DNA from 2 places in the Chitinimonas sp. JJ19 genome. Region 1 is predicted to be linked to the other one. Evidence: predicted binding sites of a transcription regulator. Region 1 holds the regulator's gene; the other holds the start of a gene.
What was found. Region 1 encodes sigma-54, which starts transcription at its own class of promoters, with help from an activator protein. Its sites were predicted from a motif close to CTGGCACGCTTCATGCTT; they were not measured.

Region 1 (7,129 bases):
CGCACCGCCGTGCCGGGGCTGCGGCCGAACCAGCGGGTCAGGCCGGCAATGATGGCCGCCTTGCCCACCAGCAGAAACGCAAACACCAGCAGCACCGTCAGCAGCTCGCGCCAGACCGCCATCAGGTCCAGCCGCATGCCCACGGTAATAAAGAACAGCCCCAGCAACAAATCGCGGAACGGCCGGATATCCTCCTCCACCTGGTGGCGGTACTCGGTTTCGGCAATCAACATCCCCGCCAGAAACGCCCCAAGGGCCAGACTCAAACCCGCCAGTGAAGTGGCGTAAGAGATGCCCAGCGTCACCAGCAGCACATTCAGCACGAACAGCTCGGTAGAGCGCCCCTTGGCCACCAGATGAAACAACGGCCGCAACAGCTTGGGGCCAAAGTACAGCAGTATCACCAAGGTCAGGACAATCTTGATCAAGGCCAGCCCCAGCACCAGCCACGGGTCGCCACCCGCCCGGCCCAGGGCCGGAATCATGATCAGCAGCGGCACCACCGCCAGATCCTGGAACAGCAAAATCCCGATAGCGTGCTGCCCATGTATGGCATTGATCTCCACCCGCTCGGCCAGCATCTTGCTGACGATGGCAGTAGACGACATGGCCAGGGCGCCACCCAGCGCCAGGCCCGCCTGCCACGGCAGGCCAAACAGCAATGCCGCCCCCATCACCAGCGCCATGCAGCTGACCACCTGGGCCGAACCCAGCCCAAACACCAGGGTACGCATGGCCGTCAGCTTGGCCAGGCTGAACTCCAGCCCCAGGCTGAACATCAGGAACACCACGCCAAACTCGGCCAGCTCGGCCACCTCGGTAGAGCTGCCTATCAAGCCCAGCGCATGCGGGCCGATGGCGATACCCACCAGCAGATAGCCCAGCATGGCCGGCAGCTGGAAACGGCGGCAGAGCGTGACCACCGCCACAGCGGCAGCCAGGAGTAGCAGAACAGTCTCAAGCGCATGGTGCATAAAGGCGATCAGTGGCGGTCAACGGTGGAATTATACGAATACAGCAGGCTTTCGCCCGCCCACACGCGACATTACGCCCGGGACGGGAACCAAACAGGAATACTGACGTTCCCTTGGCATCCCTTATACTGCCGCCTTATGACGACCCAACACACCCCCAACGCAGCCGAGTTGCTGGCCTTGGCCCGCGACGTGCTGAATATCGAAGCGCAGGCCATACAGGCCGTGGCCGGGCGGCTGGACGACAGCTTTATTGCAGCCCACCAGCTGATGCTGGGCTGCCAGGGCCGTGTCGTGGTGGCGGGCATGGGCAAGTCTGGCCATGTCGGCCGCAAGCTGGCAGCCACCCTGGCCTCCACCGGCACACCCGCCTTCTTCATGCACCCGGCCGAGGCCGCCCATGGCGACCTGGGCATGATCACCGCCGACGATATCGTGCTGGCCCTGTCCAACTCCGGCGAGAGCGATGAACTGGTCACCCTGCTGCCTGCCATCAAGCGCAAGGGTGCCCGGATGATTGCCATGACAGGCAATCCCGACTCCACCCTGGGCCAGGCCGCCGACATCCACCTGAACGCCCGGGTCGAGAAAGAAGCCTGCCCGCTCAACCTCGCCCCAACAGCCAGCACCACCGCCGCACTGGCCCTGGGCGACGCCCTGGCCGTCTGCCTGCTGGAAGCACGGGGCTTTGGTCGCGACGACTTTGCCCTCTCCCACCCCGGCGGCAGCCTGGGCCGGCGCCTGCTGGTGCATGTGCATGATGTCATGCGCCAGGGCGACGAACTGCCCGTGGTCAAGCAAACCGCCAGCGTGCGCGACGCCCTGTTCGAGATTACCCGCAAAGGCCTGGGCATGACCGCCGTGGTCGACGACCACGGCACGCTGCAGGGCATCTTCACCGATGGCGACCTGCGTCGCGCCATGGATAGGGAGCTGGACCTCAAGGCCGTGGACATTGCCCAGCTCATGACCCGCAACCCCAAGACCATCGCCGCCCACAAGCTGGCGGCCGAAGCCGTGCAGTTGATGGAGCAGGCCAAGGTCTATGTGGTCCTGGTACTGGATGAAGGCAAACTGGTGGGCGCCCTGCGCATGCACGATCTGTTGCGCGCCGGCGTGGTGTAAGCCCTATACCTTTAAATATCGGATAGCACGCCAGCGCCTCAGGGCGATCAGGCAGACAAGGAAAATACGGTGCTGGAACGCGCACATAACGTAAGACTGATGATATTCGACGTCGATGGCGTCATGACCGACGGCAGCCTCTACTACACCGACAGCGGCGAAGAACTGAAAGCCTTCAACTCGCTCGATGGCCACGGCCTCAAGATGCTGCGGCAGTCCGGCGTGGCGCTGGCCATCATCACCGGTCGCAACTCCCGCCTGGTAGAGCACCGTGCCCGCAACCTGGGCATCGATCACCTGATCCAGGGCGCGCACGACAAGCTAGCCGCATTTGAGCAACTGCTGAGCGACACCGGCTTCAGCATGGCCGATTGCGGCTATATGGGCGACGATGTCATCGACCTGCCCGTCATGCGCCGCGTGGCCTTCGCCGTCGCCGTACCCGACTCCCCCACCCTGGTGCGCCAGCACGCCCACTACGTCACCGGCGCGCGTGGCGGCAACGGCGCCGTGCGGGAAGCCTGCGAAATCATCATGCAAGCCCAGGGCACCCTGGACGCACAACTGGCGCCCTATCTAAAGTGAGCATGCTGCCCGACCGCGCGGCCCGCGCCTTCCCCCTGCTACTGCTCGGCCTCCTGGCCGGCATGGCACTGCTGCTGGACCGCGCCACCAACCTGCCCTACTTCTCGCCCCCCGCCGGCAGCCGCGACCCCGACCTGACCATCAACCGCTTTGTGGCCACCGGCTACGGCCCCGATGGCAAGCCGCTCTACCAGTTGACCGCCAGCGGCATGCGGCATTATCCGCATGATGATCACTCCGAGTTTGCAGATGCCCTGTTGGTACGCACCCTGCCCGGCGAGCCTACGCTCACCATCAATGCCGAAAAAGCCCGCATCACCGAAGGCGGCGACCGGGTTTTCTTCGAGCAGGATGTACGCATGCACCGCACTGCAGCAGCCGGCGTCGACGCGATGACACTCAAGAGCAGCCGCCTGCAGCTGGACATCACCCGTGGCCTGGCCAGCTCGGACGCCCCCGCCGACATGGTGAGCGGCGGCAACCGCATGCGCAGCACCGGCTTTGACTACGACCACCCGAACACACGCCTGAACCTGCGTTCCAATGTGAGCCTCTACTATGCCCCGCCTCAACGCTAAGCTGCTGCTGACCAGCGCCCTGACCCTGCTGGCCCCCCTGGCCCTGGCCGAGAAGGCCGACAGCGGCAAACCCATCAATGTCGATGCCGGCCGCGTCAGCCAGGATCAGAAAACCGGTCGCTCCGTCTTGGAAGGCGGCGTCAGGCTGGTACAGGGCACCCTGTCACTGGACGCCGACCAGGCCGTGATCACCGAACAGGCCGACGGCGAACAAACCGTCCAGGCCAGCGGCCGCCCCGTCAAGTTCAAGCAAAAGATGGAAGGCCAGGAAGTCTGGCTGGATGCCCGCTCCGACAAGCTCGACTACGACAGCAAGACCGGCGACGTCAAGCTGACCGGCAACGCCTGGCTCAAGCGCGGCCAGGATGAGCTGAGCGGCAGCCATATCGTCTACAACAGCGTGACCGAGATCTTCCGGGCCGAAGGCAATGCCAGCGCCACACCCGGCACCGATGGCCGGGTAAAGCTGGTGATACAGCCCAAGAAAAAGCCCGAGAGCCAAGCTAAGCCATGACCGCACGCCTGTCCGCCCAGCACCTGCAAAAGCGCTACAAATCCCGCACGGTGGTCCGCGATGTCTCGCTGCACGTGGATGCCGGCGAGGTTGTCGGCCTTCTCGGCCCCAATGGCGCCGGCAAGACCACCAGCTTCTACATGATAGTCGGCATGGTCGCTCTCAACGGCGGCAAGATCTTCCTGGATGACGCCGAGATCACCCACCTGCCCATGCATCAGCGCTCCCGCCTGGGGCTGGGCTACTTGCCGCAGGAAGCCTCCATCTTCCGCCGCATGACCGTGGCGGAGAATGTGCGCGCCATACTGGAGCTGCATGTCACCAACAGCGAAACGATAGAACGCCGGCTGGACAGACTGCTGCGCGAGTTGAACATTGCCCACCTGCGCGACAGCAGCGCCCTCTCGCTATCGGGTGGCGAACGCCGCCGCTGCGAGATTGCCCGCGCTCTGGCTGCCAACCCTCGCTTTATCCTGCTGGACGAGCCCTTTGCCGGGGTAGACCCCATCGCCGTGATGGATATCCAGAAGATCATCCGCTTCCTCAAGGAGCGCAAGATCGGTGTACTGATTACCGACCACAATGTGCGGGAGACGCTGGGCATCTGCGATCGCGCCTATATCATCAACGAAGGCAGCGTCCTGGCCTCGGGGAGCGCCGAAGAGATCGTCTATAACGACAATGTCCGCCGGGTTTACCTAGGTGAGCATTTCAGGCTTTAGCCTGTTACCGTGTCAGCATGAAACAATCCCTCCAACTCAAGCTCTCCCAGTCACTCACGCTTACGCCGCAGCTACAGCAATCCATCAAGTTGCTGCAGCTCTCCACGCTTGACCTGAACCAGGAGATAGAACGCTTCCTGCAGGACAACCCCATGCTGGAGCGCGAGGACGACAACGAGCCGGAAATCCACCCGGTACGCGAGGACGGCAGCCCGGTGGAGGTGACCGAGCCGCCCCCCTCGCTCGACGAGGCCCCCAGTACCGATACCGCCGAACCCGATTTCGACATGGATGGCGCGCTGGGCGACAGCTACTGGAACGAAAGCGGCGGCGGGCGCCAGCGCGAAGACGATGACGAGTTCGACCCCCAGGCCAACGTCGCACGCATCAGCACCCTGCGCGAGCACCTGCTGGCCCAGCTGGGCCTGTTGCCCCTGAGCCAGCGCGACCATGCCGTGGCCAACCTGGTCATCGACGCGCTGGACGACGATGGCTACCTGGGCCTACCGTTGGTCGAAATCTTTGAGTTGATCCCCGAATCCCTGCGCGACGAACTGGAAATCGAGCTGGAAGAACTGCAGGTCAGCCTGCAATTGATACGCCAGCTGGAACCTTGTGGCGTGGGCGCAGTCGATCTCAAGGACTGCCTGAAGTTGCAATTACAGCAGTTGATGCAGCACGAACCGGCCAGCGGATTGGCACTTGAGATTGTGGCCGAGCACCTCGATTTATTGGCTAACAAGGACTACAGTAAGCTTAAGAAAACGCTGAAATGCGACGACACCGCCCTGCGAGCCGCGCAGTTGCTGGTACAGCGACTGAACCCACGGCCCGGAGCAGTGTTCGGCGAGACTGACACCCGCTACGTGGTAGCAGACGTGGTGGTGAAGAAGCTTCGCAACGGCTGGACGGTCCAGCTGAACGAAGCTGCGATGCCCAAACTCAAGGTCAACCAGTTGTACGCCAACATCCTGCGGCAACATCGTGAAAACGGCACAGGCCTGTCCGGCCAGCTGCAGGAAGCCAAGTGGCTGATCAAGAACGTCCAGCAACGCTTCGACACCATACTCCGCGTAGCACAGGCCATCGTCGAAAAGCAGCAGCGATTTTTCGAACACGGCGAAGTCGCCATGCGCCCCCTGGTGCTGCGCGATATTGCGGAGGAGCTGGACCTGCACGAATCGACCATCTCTCGGGTGACTACCCAGAAATACATGCTCACGCCGCGTGGCATCTATGAGTTCAAGTATTTCTTCGGCAGCCATGTAGATACCGACTCGGGCGGCGAATGCTCGGCCATCGCCATCAAAGCCCTTCTCAAACAACTGATACAGAACGAAGACCCCAAGAAACCACTGAGTGACAGTACGCTGGCCGAAGTGCTCGGCAAGCAGGGCATCAATGTTGCCCGCCGTACCGTCGCAAAGTACCGTGAAGCCTTGCAGATCCCTCCCGTGAACCAACGAAAGTCCCTGTAGCCGCCCCGCAGCTAGGCGGCGTCCTTAACACAAGGAGAGTCGTATGAACCTGACCATCAGTGGGCACCACCTCGACGTAACCCCAGCCATCCGCGAATACGTGCAGACCAAGCTGGAGAGGGTCACCCGCCACTTCGATCATGTGATCGACATGGGCGTCACCCTCAGCGTCGACAAGCTGCAGCAGAAGATAGAAGTGAATGTGCATCTGCGCGGCAAGGATATCCATGTGGAAGCCACCGAGCCCGATATGTACGCCGCCATAGACCTGGTGGCCGACAAGCTGGATCGGCAAGTGTTAAAGCACAAAGAAAAGCGATATGGAGACCGCCACACCGATGCCATGAAGCATCACGTAGAACCGGAAAGCCACGATCAGGCAGCCGCCTGACGGCGCCGTAGCAGTAAAGCGCAAGTGACGAGAGGGAACGGGAACGGTACAGGGACACCGTTCCCGTTTTCCATTCTGCTGCAGACCATGCCACACTGGCACCACACCCCCAGCACAAGCCGACTTTCACGCCTTGTCCTGGCCGCCCACCGGCGTACAATGGCGGCCTATTCCAGCATTGCACAACCATGGCCCTGATCGCCTCACTCCTGCCATTGACCAACGTCTTTCTCGATCTGGACTTGACCAGCAAGAAGCGCCTGTTCGAACAGGCCGGCCTCTTGTTCGAGAACAGCCACGGCATCGCCCGCGCAGCCATCTTCGACGCCCTGTTCGCCCGCGAAAAGCTGGGCTCGACCGGGCTGGGCCAGGGTGTCGCCATACCGCACGGCCGCATCAAGGGCCTGAAGGAGGCCGTAGGGGTGTTTGTGCGCCTCAAGCAAGCCATCCCCTTCGAGGCGCCAGACGGCAAGCCAGTCAACCTCGCCTTCGTACTGATGGTGCCCGAACAGGCAACCGACCTGCATTTGCAGATCCTGTCGGAACTGGCACAGCTGTTCAGTGACAAAAAAATCCGCGAAGCGCTGAGCCAGGCCACCACACCGGAAGACGTGCACCAACTGCTCACCCACTGGCAAGCCTAAGCCACCGGGGCAGCCAGCCCCGGCCCGCCCCCGGCACCGTCGCTATCAGGCCTGATACAGAAACGGAACCATGCCCCAAATCACCGTCCGCCAGCTGTTCATCGACAACGCAGAGAAA
Region 2 (7,129 bases), on a different contig from region 1:
TCGGTACTGGTGAACGAGCCTGCTCCATCCAGCTGGGTCTGCACACTCCAGGTAGCCGGCCCCACATTGATCAGCCGCACATTCAGCAAGTGGAACTGCCCCATGGGATCGGCCACCCGGGTCTGGTAGTCGATCTGCGTCCCTACGCCAGCCCCCTGCTGCAACTGGGCTCCTGTTACGGATACCGTCTGGGTGCCGCGTGATATCAGGTCTTCCCGCGCGTCCAGATTCATCCCCACCGTCAGGCCAGCATTGGCCAGGGTAGAGCCGCCCGTGGCGCGGGCACCGATATTCGAGGTGCGTACCTGTATGGCCTCGGGTGAGCTGCCAGTCAGCAGTTGGTTATTCTCGTTGGCGATGTAACCGGCCAGCTTTTGGCCGTTGTTGACGATATAGCCGTCCCTGTCCAGCTGGAACTGACCATTGCGGCTATAGCTATAGCTGCCGGAAGGGTCTATCAGGCGGAAGAAACCATTGCCCTGTATGGCGATATCCAGTGGGTTGTTGGTGCTGCTGATATTGCCCTGGGCAAATTGCTGGGCCACATTCGAGGTGCGGCCACCGATACCCACCTGCACGCTGGTACTGGCCAGGGTGTTGGCATAAATATCGGCAAACTCGGCGCGCGATCCCTTGTAGCCGACGGTGTTGGCATTGGCCACGTTGTTGCCGACCACGTCGAGGAATTTGGAGGCGGAATTCAGACCGCTCAAACCTTGCTGGAAGCCCATGGTGTTACTCCTGGATATCGCTTGCGGGTTACGCTGTTTGATGCTTTACCGGCCGCAGCCGGCGGGCATTACATGATGCTGCTGACGTCGCCAAACGGCAGTACACGGCCATCGGTCAGCCGCAGATTGACCGTACCGCCGGTCATGGCCACGCTGTCGACCTTGACGTAGGTGTAACTCGGTATCTGCTTGTTGCCGCCATTGGCTTGTGCCACCGAGGCCGAAATGTAGTACTTGCCGGCAGGCAGGCTATTGCCATTGGCCCCCTTGCCATCCCACTCCACCGCCTGGCGACCAGCGAGCTGCTTGCCCAGCTGTATCTCATCCACCTTGTTGTTGCTGGCGTCGTAGATGGCAACAGTCACCACGCCACCCTCGGCAGGCACATCAATCTCATTGGTGACCGGCTTGCTGCCATCGAACTGCATGGTGTCGCCCTCCACCATCACCGTCTTGCCTATCAGCGCCGCTGCCTGATAACTCTGGGCGGCATTGAAGGTCGCCATCATGCTGGTGATGCTGGCATTCATGTTCTCTATCCCACTGACAGTGCTCATCTGCGCCATCTGGCTGGTGCTTTCCGCACTATCCATGGGGTTCATCGGATCCTGGTTCTGCAATTGGGTAATCAGCAGCTTGAGGAAGCGATCCTGGGTTTCTTGCGATTTGTTCTTGCTGTCGCGCGCCTTGTTGATGCTCTCGAACAGGTCGGCACTATTGGTCACGCCGGTGGTGGTGGTCATGGCGTCGGTTCCCTATCAGGCTTGGCCCAGTTGCAACGTCCGCTGCAGCAGGGTCTTGGCGGTATTCATCATGTCGGCATTGGTCTGGTAGGAGCGCGAGGCGGAGATCATATTGGTCATCTCCTCCACCACATTCACATTGGGCATGGCGATATAGCCATTGCCATCCGCCAGCGGATTCTTGGGGTCGTACACCAGCCTGGGCGGTGCCTGATCTTCCGACACGGCCGCAACCGTCACCCCGACTGCCTGGGGCTGTCCGGCATTGAGCTGAGTGGCGGCAAACACCACTTGCTTGGCACGGTAAGGCTGCCCCGTGGAGCTGGTGGCGCTCTCGGCATTGGCCAGGTTGCTGGCGGTCGCATTCAGCCGTATCGACTGTGCGGTCATGGCCGACCCGGCAATATCAAACACGCGGAACAAAGACATGGTTTACTACTCCTGTTTTCCTGCCTGGCCGACTAGCGTCGCCACGCTGGATTCTGCAAGCTGCGCTTACTGCGACTGCAATGCAGACTTGTAGCCTTCGATACGGCGCTGCAGAAAGGTCAGCCCAGCCTGATAGCGGATGGCATTGTCGGTGAAATTGCTCATTTCCACGTTCATGTCCACCGTGTTGCCATCGATCGACGGCTGTATATCGTTGCGGTACATCAGTTCGGCTTCCAGCGTGCTGCTGGTCTTACCTGCCAAGTGCCGGCTATCTGTCCTGGCCAGCCCCACGCCCTGCCCGGCGCCACGCTGTGCCGATACCGCATTGCCCAGCGCCTGGGCAAAGTCAAAATCGCGGGCCTTGTAGCCCGGTGTATCGGCATTGGCGATATTGCTGGCTATCACTTCCTGCCGCGTCGCCCTGAGCTTGAGCGCGGCTTCATTGAAAGCAAGGTGGTTACTCAGCCTGGATATCATGGCGGCCTCACGGGGTGAATGGCTGTTTTATGGTCCTGTCGGATAACAGCAAAGCACGCAGCATGCCAAGCCATGATTCACTGTGAAATCAGATCCTTGACCACCATACCAAGGGGGCGGCAAGAAACGGAGCGGCAAGCCTTGCCGCCCCACGCCGCAGGCCGGCGGCAACTGTCGCCAGGGATGCTAAATGCAAACAGGCCAGCACGAAGGCTGGCCTGTTCTGGCTTTGTGGCAGGGCGGGAATGACGTCTATTTACCCAGCAGGCCGCTGATATCCTTGGCCTCCCAGCTTGGGAAATACTTGCGCACCAAGCCATTCAGCTCCACCTCGAAGGCACGCAACCGCTCCAGTTCGTTCAGGTCGGCCTGCCCGCCCTCCGCCACCGCGGCGGCCACCACCATGCCGGCACCAGCCGTCGCATTGCTCAGGCGGTCTATCACGATCAGGCTGCCCGTGCCACGGCACTCGCGGTAAGCATCGAACACCACGGGCGCGTTGAGGGTAATCCGGCACAGGCCGATTTCGTTCAGGCCCAGTTGCTGGGTCTCCATCTCAGCCAAGGTATTGACATCCACCCTATGCAGAATGCGCTCAACCCGGCCAAACACCTGCTTGCCCGACAACTTGAAGGCGTATTCCTTGCCCGGCACCAGCGCCTGCTCGCTCATCCAGACGATATGGCTATCCAGCGTGGTGGAGACATTGGGGCGTGTTTCGCTGGCCTTGACGATCATGTCGCCACGGGAGATATCGATCTCGTCCTCCAGCGTCAGGGTGATCGCCTGGCCATTGAACGCTCGCGGCTGTTCGCCCTCGTAGGTCACGATGGCCTTGACCCGGCTTTGCTTGCCCGACGGTAGCGCCACAACGGCGTCACCAGGGTGGATTTCGCCCGCAGCGACGGTGCCGCAAAAACCGCGGAAATCCAGGTTGGGACGATTGACGTACTGTACCGGCAAGCGGAAGGCATCAAGATGCACATCCCTATCTATTTCCACCGTCTCCAGCAGCTTCATCAGCGTCGGCCCGGTATACCAGGGCGCCTGGGTCGATTCGCTCACCACGTTATCGCCACGCAAGGCTGAAATCGGCACGAAGCGGATATCCGGTATACCCAGCTGCTCGGCAAAGGCCAGGTATTCAGACTGTATGCGCTCGTAAACAGCCTGGTCGAAATCCACCAGATCCATCTTGTTCACCGCCACGATCACATGCCGTATGCCCAGCAGGCTCACGATAAAGCTGTGCCGGCGGGTCTGCGTCTGCACACCGCGACGGGCATCAATCAGGATGATGGCCAGATTGCTGGTCGAGGCCCCCGTCGCCATATTCCGGGTGTACTGCTCATGGCCCGGACAGTCGGCAATGATGAACTTGCGCTTGTCCGTACTGAAGTAGCGATATGCCACATCAATGGTAATGCCCTGTTCGCGTTCGGCCTGCAGGCCATCCACCAGCAAAGCAAGATCAATCTCTTCATCAGTGGTGTTGTACTTCTTGGAATCACGCTGAATGGCTGCCAGTTGATCCTCGAAGATCAGCTTGGAGTCGTGCAGCAGGCGCCCTATCAGGGTGGATTTGCCGTCGTCCACATTCCCGCAGGTGATGAAGCGCAACAGATCCTTGTTCTCGTGCTGCTTGAGATAGGCCAGGATGTCGCTGGCAATGAGGTCAGATTGGTGCGACATCAGAAATACCCTTCCATTTTCTTTTTTTCCATCGAACCGGCCGAATCATGGTCTATCACCCTGCCCTGCCGCTCGCTGGTCGTGGTCAGCAGCATTTCCTGGATGATCTCCGGCAGCGTGGCCGCAGTAGATTCCACGGCCCCGGTCAGCGGGTAGCAACCCAGGGTACGAAAGCGTACCGACCGAGTAGTGATGCTGGCCTTCTGCTCAGGTGTCAGATACTCGAGGATGCGGTCGTCGTCTATCATCACCAGCGTGCCGTTGTAGTTCACTACCGGCCGTTCTGCCGAGAAGTAGAGCGGCACGATCTCGATGCTCTCAAGATAGATGTACTGCCAGATATCGAGCTCAGTCCAGTTCGACAGCGGAAACACTCGTATGCTCTCGCCCTTGTCTATCTTGGAGTTGTAGATATTCCAGAGCTCCGGTCGCTGGTTCTTGGGGTCCCAGCGATGGTGCTTGTCCCGGAAGGAATAGACCCGCTCCTTGGCGCGGCTCTTTTCCTCATCGCGCCGGGCGCCGCCGAAGGCCGCGTCGAAGCCATGCTTGTTCAGCGCCTGCTTCAAGCCCTCGGTCTTCATCACATCGGTATGCTTGGCCGAACCGGCGGTAAACGGATTGATGCCGGCCTTTACCCCGTCTTCGTTCACATGCACCAGCAGCTCCCAGCCTTCCTTGGCCTGCTTGTCGCGCAGGGCGTACATATCCCTGAACTTCCAGGTGGTATCCACATGCATGAGCGGAAAAGGCGGCTTGCCAGGGGCAAAGGCCTTCTTTGCAAGGTGCAGCATCACGGCTGAATCCTTGCCGATGGAATAGAGCATCACCGGGTTGTCGAATTCGGCGGCAACCTCGCGGATGATATGGATGGACTCGGCCTCAAGCTGTTTGAGGTGGGTCAGGCGATGTTCGGGAAGCGTCATACGGTATTCTGCAATCTCGATAGGTGGAGGCCCGTCAATCCGGCCATCGAAGCAGCTGTTTTACCAGAAGCCAGGCGGGTACAGAAAAACCGAATAGTCATATCGTTATCCAGAGCTGGTAGGGAAGGGTAAAATCCGGCATTGACCACTTTGCGGCGCCGCCATGCTCAGTTACCGCCACGCCTTTCATGCCGGCAATCATGCCGACGTGCTCAAGCACTATCTGCTTACCCGACTACTGACCTATTTCAACCAGAAGGACAAACCCTACTGGTATATAGATACCCACGCAGGCGCGGGCTGCTACCAGCTGGATACAGGCTTTGCCGCCCGTAATGCAGAATTTGCCGCTGGCATCGCCCGGCTGTGGAACCGGCAAGACCTGCCGGAAGGGCTTGCCGCCTATGTCAACCTGATCAAGTCCTTCAATCCGGACGGGCAATTGCGCTACTACCCTGGTTCGCCACTGGTCGCCAAGCATTGCCTGCGGCCAGAGGACAAACTCCGGCTGTTTGAACTGCATCCCACCGATTTCCCCCTGCTGGAAGAAAACATGGCCGGCAGCGGGCGCCAGGCCTTGCTGCAGAAAGGTGATGGATTTGCCGGACTCAAGGCCCTGCTCCCCCCGCCAACCCGCCGGGCACTGACCCTGATCGACCCACCCTACGAAATGAAGGACGACTACGGCCGGGTGGTGGAGGCCATGGAAGAGGCACTCAAGCGCTTCGCCACGGGTGTCTACGCCATCTGGTACCCCATGCTGCAGCGTAGCGACTCGCAGTTGCTCCCGGAAAAACTCAAGCAACTGCCGGTCAAGAGCTGGTTGCATGCCAGCCTGACCGTGCATCGCCCGCGCGCCGATGGCTTCGGCATGCATGGCAGCGGCCTGTTCATCCTCAACCCGCCCTGGCTGCTGCATGATGAACTGCAAGCCACCCTACCCATACTGGCCAAGGCACTGGCGCAAGACATCGGGGCAAGCTTCCAGTTGGAACAGCTGGCAGGCTGAGTTCAAGCCCTGCCGCGCACCCCGCTCAACAAGCAAAAAAAGCCAGCGGGGTTAGCCGCTGGCTCGAAGATCTGCTGCTTGGTGTCCGGGGGCTTAACCTTGCAGCAGTGACAGGACTTGATTGGGTAGCGAATTGGCCTGGGCCAGCATCGCAGTACCCGCTTGTTGCAGAATCTGGGCTCGGGTCAGGTTGGCCGTTTCCGATGCAAAGTCCGCATCGCGTATCCGCGAACGGGAGGCCGACAGGTTTTCCGAGGTAATCTGCAAGTTGGAAATCGTGGATTCGAACCGGCTTTGCAGTGCGCCAAACTTCGAACGCTGGTCGTTGATGGCGGAGAGTGCCCCATCCACCGTGCGTAGCGCCTGGGTAGCCCCTTCTACTGTCGAGATATCCAGCGTAGCGACCGTTTCCAGGTCCGACGCCACTGTTGGCGTCAGCGTGGCATCGGACGCCGTACCGCCCAACACGCCTTCGCGGAAGTGAACCGTGGTGCCCGGTGTCAGCGCGAAGCTGGACGAGGAGTTCAGCGTCAGCTGGCCGCCAAAGGTGAACTTGCCCTGAGGAGGCGTACCCAGCGTGGCCTGCGACAGCACATTGGCTGCGGCTGCGCCCGTCTGCGAAACAAAGGTGCCGCCACTCGATACATAGCCGCCACTGACGTTGGCGCCGGCGGGCATCACCGAGGCACCGATGGAGATATTGCCGCCATCCGGATTGCGCAGTATCAGGGCCTGGCCATCATCCGAGATACGTGCCGTAACACCGGTGGACGAGGACTTGTCATTGAACGCCGTCACCGCCTGCTGCAGATTGAGCGAACCATTACCATTGCGGGTAATGGCAAATGACACATTGGCGATGTTGGTCGTGGTGTTATTGCTCAGCAGGTCCAGCGTATAAGTGCCGGAGCCCTGTGTCGCACCACCACTGAAGCGGAACGCCACTTCAGTCTGTGCTGCAGCCGTCACACCAGTTTGCGAAGTCACGGCATTGATCTTGTCCGCCAGGCTGCGCGCCGAATCACCGGTCACGCCGGAGATGGTCACCGTACCGGCAAAACCACGTACCTCGAAGGTACCGCTAGGGGTGATCAAAGCCCCAGGTACATGGCCACCTGTCAG

Region 2: the regulator sigma-54 is predicted to act here: its motif matches at 2,435-2,452, upstream of flgB (flagellar basal body rod protein FlgB).

The regions. Positions count from the first base shown of each region.
Region 1 covers NZ_JBAMDD010000011.1:144,171-151,299, forward strand. The annotation lists gene V7714_RS14670 (monovalent cation:proton antiporter-2 (CPA2) family protein) at 1-974, opposite strand, end outside; gene V7714_RS14675 (KpsF/GutQ family sugar-phosphate isomerase) at 1,113-2,099, shown strand; gene kdsC (3-deoxy-manno-octulosonate-8-phosphatase KdsC) at 2,169-2,684, shown strand; gene lptC (LPS export ABC transporter periplasmic protein LptC) at 2,687-3,262, shown strand; gene lptA (lipopolysaccharide transport periplasmic protein LptA) at 3,243-3,776, shown strand; gene lptB (LPS export ABC transporter ATP-binding protein) at 3,773-4,498, shown strand; gene V7714_RS14700 (RNA polymerase factor sigma-54) at 4,516-5,976, shown strand; gene hpf (ribosome hibernation-promoting factor, HPF/YfiA family) at 6,020-6,367, shown strand; gene V7714_RS14710 (PTS sugar transporter subunit IIA) at 6,556-7,011, shown strand; gene hprK (HPr(Ser) kinase/phosphatase) at 7,082-7,129, shown strand, end outside.
Region 2 covers NZ_JBAMDD010000003.1:161,540-168,668, reverse strand. The annotation lists gene V7714_RS05255 (flagellar hook protein FlgE) at 1-731, opposite strand, end outside; gene V7714_RS05250 (flagellar hook assembly protein FlgD) at 800-1,474, opposite strand; gene flgC (flagellar basal body rod protein FlgC) at 1,490-1,903, opposite strand; gene flgB (flagellar basal body rod protein FlgB) at 1,970-2,383, opposite strand; gene cysN (sulfate adenylyltransferase subunit CysN) at 2,636-4,075, opposite strand; gene cysD (sulfate adenylyltransferase subunit CysD) at 4,075-4,998, opposite strand; gene V7714_RS05225 (23S rRNA (adenine(2030)-N(6))-methyltransferase RlmJ) at 5,162-6,007, shown strand; gene V7714_RS05220 (flagellin N-terminal helical domain-containing protein) at 6,101-7,129, opposite strand, start outside.